One region of the Paenibacillus tundrae genome, then DNA from elsewhere that is predicted to be linked to it. Evidence: riboswitches for the same ligand, from Rfam matches in the RefSeq annotation. Region 1 holds a riboswitch; the other holds the start of a gene.

The links. A riboswitch is a leader RNA that binds a small molecule or an ion and turns the genes downstream of it on or off. The one in region 1 is predicted to bind ZMP and ZTP.
Region 2: it holds a riboswitch for ZMP and ZTP, as region 1 does, so the genes downstream of both, V6W81_RS26435 (TIGR01440 family protein) here and V6W81_RS15605 (DJ-1/PfpI family protein) in region 1, are expected to answer to the same signal.

Annotation. Positions count from the first base shown of each region.
Region 1 covers NZ_CP145605.1:3,479,025-3,483,456, reverse strand. The annotation lists gene V6W81_RS15615 (glycine betaine uptake BCCT transporter) at 380-1,936, opposite strand; gene V6W81_RS15610 (hypothetical protein) at 2,234-2,413, shown strand; ZMP/ZTP riboswitch at 2,558-2,639, shown strand; gene V6W81_RS15605 (DJ-1/PfpI family protein) at 2,699-3,301, shown strand; gene V6W81_RS15600 (GNAT family N-acetyltransferase) at 3,315-3,788, shown strand; gene V6W81_RS15595 (translation factor GTPase family protein) at 4,077-4,432, shown strand, end outside.
Region 2 covers NZ_CP145605.1:5,883,853-5,888,284, forward strand. The annotation lists gene upp (uracil phosphoribosyltransferase) at 1-217, opposite strand, end outside; gene glyA (serine hydroxymethyltransferase) at 644-1,891, opposite strand; gene V6W81_RS26435 (TIGR01440 family protein) at 2,146-2,739, opposite strand; ZMP/ZTP riboswitch at 2,879-2,960, opposite strand; gene V6W81_RS26440 (low molecular weight protein arginine phosphatase) at 3,195-3,767, opposite strand; gene V6W81_RS26445 (manganese efflux pump MntP) at 4,012-4,432, opposite strand, start outside.

The DNA.
Region 1 (4,432 bases):
AAATGGCAAACAAAAGCTAATCGCTGATTTTGAAAACTGCATTTTAGACGGTGTTCGTTTTGTGAGCTGTGACTTAACTTAATGTATTCTGCCAAAATTCAAAAACCATCTGTATGTTAAACAGTTATCTAGACGTGTAAAAAATGCTTTGATGAAGATAGACGATGATCCTGATCTGTCTGAAGAGGATTGGAAAGTACTGGTACGCAGTCTGCGCAAGCTTGAGCATATAGAACAATATATTTTTAACACGGTGTATCTGAAAAAAAAAATATTGCGATGTTTTTGTTGAGCGATTTTTCAGTAGTCTGGAGCGATAAAAAAAGATACCCGCCTAAAGACAAAGACGGGTACCATCTGTTCCGAGATTACGTATACATTATCCGCCGAGGATTTCATTCAGTGGGTTTTCTTGTTCCTCCAGCAGTCGTTTTAGCTTTTGGCGCTGCCGTTTTTCCTTCTGTCGGCGCTCCCTGTCCTCAGCCTGTAGAGCTTTGAGCAGAGAGATACACATACCAATAAGAACAACGGCGAACGGCAGTGCGGTCACAATGGAGGCCGTCTGCAGTCCGCTCAGTCCCCCGCTGAACAGCAGTACTACCGCGATGGCGGATTGCATGAATCCCCAGGTTAATTTCACTTTAATACTCGGATCTAGCTTGCCATCTGAGGTCAGCATGCCCAGCACAAACGTAGCGGAATCAGCCGACGTAATAAAGAAGAACATGATCAGGAGTGTAGCGACTACTGCTAAGATTGTGCCCAAAGGCAGCTGCTCCAGCATAAGGAATAAAGCGGTCGTCGTATCTTCCTTGACGGCTTCGGCCAGATGAGCGGCATTGAACAATTCCATATGAAGTCCTGTACCGCCGAAGACAGAGAACCAGATAAATCCGAAAAGGCTTGGAATAAGCATGACATAAATTACAAATTCCTTTATAGTTCTTCCTCTGGATACCCTTGCGATAAAAGTACCGACAAAAGGCGCCCACGAGATCCACCACGCCCAGTAAAATAATGTCCATGCTCCAATCCAGGCTTCTCTTGAGAACGGCGTCAGTCTCAAACTCATGTTAATAATGTTCTGCATGTAACTGCCCAAGGTTGTTGTGAATGTGTCAAATATAAAAGAAGTCGGTCCAGTCACTAATACAAACAACATCAATAGCACAGCTAAAACGAGGTTGGTGTTGCTCAGAATCTTAATACCTCTATCCAGACCGGAGGTTGCTGAGATTAGAAACAGTACGGTTACAACCGAGATAATGATAATCTGTGACATTGTCGAGTTAGGAATACCGAATAAGTAATCGAGACCCCCACCGATCTGAAGCGCACCCAACCCAAGCGAGGTTGCAACACCGAAGATGGTGGCAATGACCGCCAGAATATCAATGACCTTGCCAAGCCAGCCTGTAGCAAGTCTCTCACCGATTAGAGGAATAAAGGTGGAACTGATCAGCCCTTTGTAGCCTTTACGGAACTGGAAGTAAGCAAGTGCTAGGCCGATGACGGTATAGATAGCCCAAGGATGGAGTCCCCAGTGGAAAAAGGAATAACGCATCGAAAGTCTTGCTGCCTGAGTTGTTTGGGCTTCTGCTCCCTCCGGGGCAGATAAATAGTGAGATAGCGGCTCAGCTACTCCCCAAAAAACCAGTCCAATGCCCATACCAGCGCTAAACAGCATGGACAGCCAGGAAACCGTAGAATATTCTGGTTCATCATCTTCGTCTCCCAGCCTGATCCCGCCAAATCGGCTGAACGCCAGATAAAAAGCGAAGATCAGGAAGAACAGTGTCGCTAGCAAATAAAACCAGCCAAAATTCTGAATTGAGAAGTTGTAGGCAACGTTAGCCACATCCGCCAGCTGATCAGGAGCGACGGCTCCCCATATTGCAAAAAGTGCAACGATGATAATTGTGATTGTAAATACCATGAAGAGACCTCCATTATGTATGCTTCAGCCAACTGTTCCTTAGTATGTACTAGTCCAGCTTGTAATATTTCGGGAAGTCAGCTGTTGATAAATTAAAACAAACTGCCCTATAATGAAACATTTCAGTGTATTTTGATCTCCCAAGAACCATATATTCCTATAAATATAAGAAACATGAGGACTTCCATAATGAAAATAGTATCAAGTACTAATATCAAGTGTTACAATTGATAATCGAGTTAACTTTATTCATAAATAAATGAAGTAATCATACATGGCAACAAAGGAGTTTTACCTATGAAATTGAATGATTTTTTTGTTGGACAGACGTTTATAACCAAATCTCTTGAGCTCACGAAAGAGGATATCACAAGTTTGAAAAACAAAACAGGTCTTGTAACGGTGAAGTTTTCTACCTTTAATAGTAAAGAAGAGCTCGTTTTTGAAGGAGATTTAACAGTTCTGGTCAAAAAGTAGTGTCCCAAGTCAAGGACAAGCGGTTGTTTCCTCATTAATTTATAAAGCTGACAGTCAGGTTAGTTAAAACACGGAAGTGAAAGTATGTATAAACTTCATACATTTACAAAGGAAAAAGCTGTCATGTATACTTAGAGTTAAATTTCTGGTATGTGTGACTGGCGTAAACGTGGAGTGAACCACGAGGAAGCACATATTTTAAAAGCCGTACGCCTGGGCAAAGTGTTTGATCTGTTGATCAAACACTTTTTTTATTATTCAGGTATTGAGAGGATGGTAGCGGCAATGAAAATGGCGTTTGTGTTATTCGATGGAATGACAAGCATGGACCTAGCTGGATTTTATGAAGCGGTAACTTGGCTAGCGATTCTAAAAGCGAAGGAAAACGTATCATGGACATTCTGTTCAAACAAGGATGAAATTACAGATGATCGGGGTCTGAAAATGAAATCTGATGCGGTGTTACCTAATCTAGGTGATTTTGATCTAGTGTTTTTCCCCGGTGGATTATCAACTAGAATGCTTAGATTGGATGAGAATTTCATGGGTTGGGTTCGAACGGCAGAGAACGTACCGTATAAGATTTCTATTTGTACAGGGGCACTGTTATTAGGCGCAGCAGGATTCCTGAATGGAAAAAAGGCTACTACAAACTCATCAGCTTATGATTTACTAGCTCCTTATTGCGCAGAAGTAATTCCAGCGCGTGTCGTGCGTGACGGTAATACGGTAACTGGTGCGGGGGTTACAGCTTCTATAGACCTGGGGCTTTATATGGTTGAAATGTTGACGAGTACAGAGGTTGTTCTTCAAGTTCAGCAGAAATTAGAGTATCCATATTATATGGCCGGTAACATTAAGGATGTCTACATGCACACTTTTCAGTAGGAGGATAAGAAGAATGACAATTCGCCTTTTTCAAGCGCTAGACATCCCAGTTGTGCTGAAAATGATGAAAGATCATGAGTTTCAGTTTCCGGCGTTTATTCGCGAGCAGTATCCTGTGCGCTGGGATTCATATTTAGACATGCCGGATGAGCGTATCCATACTTATTATGTCATGCTTGATGAAGCGGATATGGTCATAGGTCATGCTGGCTACATTCTTCAGCCTACTGTTAACCGGTATGAAATCGTTGGTGTTGTTACGAGCAAATCTCACCTTCGACAAGGAGTTGCACATAGACTAATCTCTAAGATTTGTACAAAAATAACTGAATTCGGACACGGTGATGTCATGCTTTATACGCTTGATCATGAAAAAAATCAAGCAGCACTCGCATTTTATGAACGAATGAAGTTTCAAAGGGAACATGTCGATATGAACTATTATACGTCTGGGTTTCATAGACTTGCACTGGTTAAGACGTTATAGGAGAGCACAGCAAAAGAGTTAATTAATTAAACGACTATGATTGCTTCATCAATGATCAAACAACGAGAAATTATTCCAGATGATTATACTGAAGTTGTTATCCGGAATGAAACGAACTGGAGCCCATGCTTTCTATGAGCATAATGGCTATGATAGAGATTCATACTGTTTTGATAAAATGATTAAAGTTGACTAATTCATCCCTAAGCCAAACTCTACCCACTCTCCCGATTTCTATGCTTTAATGAAATGAGCAGTAATAACAAGAAATGTTGAAAGTGGGATTCTATGAAACGACTAACGATTGGCCTGTTCGCCCATGTGGATGCAGGTAAAACAACTTTTGCCGAACAACTGCTGTACCATACGAACAGTATCCGGTCGCGAGGGCGGGTGGATCATCAGGATGCGTTTCTGGACAGCCACGACATCGAGCGGGCAAGGGGCATTACCGTGTTCGCAGATCAGGCGGTACTAGAGTATAAAGGTGACAGCTACTATTTAATAGATACGCCTGGACACGTCGATTTCTCCCCAGAGATGGAGCGGGCAATTCAGGTCATTGATTATGCCATTTTGATCGTAAGCGCAGTCGAGGGTGTCCAGGGTCATACGGAAACAGTCTGGCAGCTACTGCGGAAACA
Region 2 (4,432 bases), 2.4 Mb from region 1:
CGAGCATACGTCCAGAAATCACTTTACCTTGTGTCGCTGCTACAGGAGTCTGTACATCAATCGTCTCCAACTCAACATCTCTTGTGATTTCATAAGCCATCAACGTTGCTACTTCATCCACTAATTCACGAAAATCTTTCGTATTCGTACGCATGTCGCGTATAAACGTCAGTTTGTGTTGGATCAAAGGGTGATCACATATTACTAATTTTCCCATCTAATTTGTCCCTCCGGTAAGTTCATCATGTTACAGCATTTCCAAATATGCCTAATCATCATTCATAGGCTCGATAAATCCTGTATATTATATCATCACCAACACCGAATTACACCATTAAAGGGCACCTAATCATTACAGAATACCGAATACTACAAAAACAGGACCGGAAACATGGTGTCTTCCGGTCCTTTTGACTCTTGCTGGTATGTCATTGAGATTGTTCAAAAGCATGTAAACACACGGATACTCCGCAATTCAAAATGATCCTTCGATCGCTGTTATCCCGGATTTTTTTGATTCTCCTCTACATAAGGGGAAAATCCGGGGATAAAGGCGAACGCTTCGCTTCTCCGGCTTCATTTTGTTTGCTCCGTCTGCGTGTTTACGGAACACTCAAATACAAACAGCATGAGCAACGTTTTTTTAGTATTTAAGGTCAGTGTAGAGCGGGAATTGATCTGTCAGTGCCGTTACTTCTGCACGAGCTTGATCAAGTGTTGCTGTATCTTTAGGGTTCTTGAGCGTTTTCGCAATGATTTTACCGATCGATACCATAGCCTCTTCGTTCATACCGCGGGAAGTCGCCGCAGGTGTACCAATACGGATACCGCTAGTGATGAACGGGCTTGTTGGGTCAAATGGAATTGCATTTTTATTAACAGTGATTCCGATGGAATCAAGGACATGCTCAGCTTCTTTACCTGTGATGTTCACACTGCGTGTATCGATCAGCATCAAGTGGTTATCTGTACCACCGGATACGATGTTCAAGCCTTCAGAGATCAACGTTTCAGCCAGAACCTGTGCATTTTTCACTACATTCTGCGCGTACTCTTTGAAAGATGGTTGCAATGCTTCACCCAATGCTACCGCTTTGGAAGCAATAACGTGCATCAATGGTCCACCTTGGGAACCAGGGAATACCGCTTTATCAATTGCAGCAGCCCAAGCTTTGGTACACAGAATCATACCCCCGCGTGGTCCACGCAATGTTTTGTGAGTTGTCGTTGTTACGAAATGTGCATGTGGAACCGGGCTTGGATGCAAACCAGCAGCAACCAATCCAGCAATGTGAGCCATGTCAACCATGAACAATGCGCCTACGTCATTAGCAATGGAAGCCAATTTTTCGAAATCAATTGTACGTGGATACGCACTTGCCCCTGCCACGATCAACCGAGGACGGTGTTTGAACGCTGCTTTGCGAACTTCATCATAATCGATCAGGAATGTATCTTCTTGTACGCCATATGCTACGAAGTTGTAGAGTAAGCCAGATGCGTTTACTGGGCTACCATGCGTAAGGTGACCACCATGTGCAAGGTTCATACCCAATACTGTATCGCCAGGCTTAAGCGCCGCAAGGTAAACTGCCATGTTCGCTTGTGCACCAGAGTGTGGTTGAACGTTAACATGCTCTGCTCCAAACAATTCTTTAGCGCGATCACGAGCGATATCTTCCACGATATCTACGTGCTCACAACCGCCATAGTAACGTTTGCCTGGATATCCTTCAGCATATTTGTTCGTCAGAACGGAACCAAGTGCTTCAATAACCGCTTCGCTTACAATGTTCTCAGATGCAATCAACTCAATGTTGTTTTGCTGACGTTTCAACTCCAGATTCATCGCTTCCAATACCGCCGGGTCATTCTTACGCAATTGTTCCATGATTAAATTCCTCCTAATATAAGTGAAGTTATAAAGTGAAACACAAGGTTACACTCCAGACTTCGATTGCATCACCATCTTTCGATCGCTGTTATCCCCAGATTTCTTTGAATCCCTTTTACAAAGGGGGAATCCGGTGATAGCGTATGCTTTCGATGTAGCTTTCCTTCGGTAAGCTTTCAGGCGAACGCTCTGCTTCTCCAGATTGGTGTTGCACTCTCCGTTTACGTGTAAACATAATTTCACTTTATACGTTAGTCACAAAATGTCGAATCAGGCTGCTCTTCCATACGATACACTGCACGTTCCCCACCAATCAACTTCGGACGCGTCAACGCTGTCGTCACACGGGCATCTCCAATGTAACGAAGTGCTGTACGGTAAGGAACCGCCACATGCCGCAAATGCATACCAATCATCGTCTCTCCGATATCCAGTCCTGCATGTGCTTGCACATGTTCTGCCAGACAAGGATCGGTAAGTGATCGATAAGCCGCAGATGCCATTGAACCACCCGCTGTAGGAACAGGTACCGCACCTACCTCGGTCAATCCCAGACGCACTAACACAGAACGCTCCATTACCAGCGCACGATTCAGATGCTCACAGCATTGAAAGACCGGTTCAAAACCGAATTCCTGCTGCACCTCACGAATACCCGCAAGAAGCTGCTGTGCCACTTCAATCGCACCACTCGTACCAATCCGTTTACCTGCCACTTCACTAGTGCTTGTACCAATGACAACGATCTGCCCTGAACCAAGCTTCCCTGCAGTGGCCAGTTCACGCAAAATGGATGCGGTCTGTTCCTGCAATCCGGGTTGTTCCGAATCTAACTCAATAGTCATCCTATCGCCTCCCGATATCATCATGCCCGGCTTCCAAATGTCAGCCTTACGTATTCCAACATGGCATTTCAGGTACTATTATAGCGAATAAACAGATGAAAGACGAAAAAAAGAGCAGTCTGCGGGTATCGCAGAATTGCTCTTTTGCCCAGGCGACCGGCCGTTTGTTCCGGTGCTCCATTGTGGTTGTGCCCACTTCGTCGCCAGTTACACCGGATCCCTGTTTTCCCCTTCATCATAAAACAACCTGCGCTTAAAATCAACGGGTAATTTACATCACATGTCTGTTTTTAGATGACAGTTCAAGTACGTGAGGCATGTCTATCAATCATATAAAGGTTCTACCTTGGATGGCCAAGCTGGACTTTATTCGTACGATCAAGCTGATCACCGATCTCAGCTTCCGAGGTTTACACTATGGATACGTTGTTTAAACTACCCCTGTGCACTCTGCCTTATTCCAACTTGTCCAAAAGCCGATCAAGTGCAGTTCGAATCTCAGCAGCAGTCACGTTGTAATCATCTCGATTGCCGCCAAACGGATCGGAGATGTCGAAGCTTGGAATTCGTTGTCGGATCTCAATGACACGTTCCCGCTCCGTTGCTAATATTTCTTGACCAAGTGCACGCTTCATCTCCAATGTCGCGAACAAGCTATCTAGCTCCTGCAGATCGTTCATCACTTGCTCGTCATCTTCCACGTATTCTTTGAGTGTATAGGTTTTGTGGACAGAGTCCGGGAAAACTTGCAGCACATGCTGCTTATGACTGCGAGTCAGTGTAAGAATCAGATCAGCCCAACCAACAAGCCCTGCACTCAGTTGTGTCGAGTGTGGCGGCCCTTCAACACGGTGATCCTTCAGTACCGCCTCGGCATGACGCGAAATCGGCATTCCCTGTGTGGCGGCAACGCCCGCTGAACGCACCTCGACTTGAATGCCACGCTCCGAAGCAAGCTTACGCAAAAGCCCCTCTGCCATGGGGCTGCGGCACGTATTACCTGTACATACAAACAAAATATGTTTCATTGCGGTAGCCTCCCCATTTTATATATGTTATCAAATGTATACTTCATCGTTTAAGAAATTGAATTACGATTGCAACAGCATTAGTTGCTTTAAGCGCGTGTTCGAAAAAGGGATTAATTAAAAGCGGACATTCTGCAAATCTCTTTCCTACGATTATACTCACACCAGAAGGATATACAACCACTCGGCATTGAACCATTTAGTCTAGTTAGTGCAATCAAGGGTTAAGCTCATGGGTTACAGCTCAAAAGATAAACAATAATCCAAAGGCGAGCAGAATCGCTCCACCTACAGCTTCACCATAATCCCCCAGGTTATGACTCACCCGTCGTCCAAGCAACAGACCCATCATCGACATCAAGCCTCCGCACACGCCAAAAGCAAGCACAGTCAAGATCAGTTCACTACTGAACATCCCTAGAGAAACCCCTACGGAAAATGAATCTATGCTGACACTGAGTGAAAATAAAGTCACACCCAGCAGTGAGCGGTGATTCACCAGCTTCGTCTCTCCTTCACGGAAGGCATTCAGAATCATATGCGCACCCAAAAGAACAAGCAAACCACCTGCCGCATACGTGGTAATGTCACCAAGCAATGAGCTGACATACTTACCCGTGTACATACCGATCAGTGGCATGATGATATGGAACAGGGCGGTGATT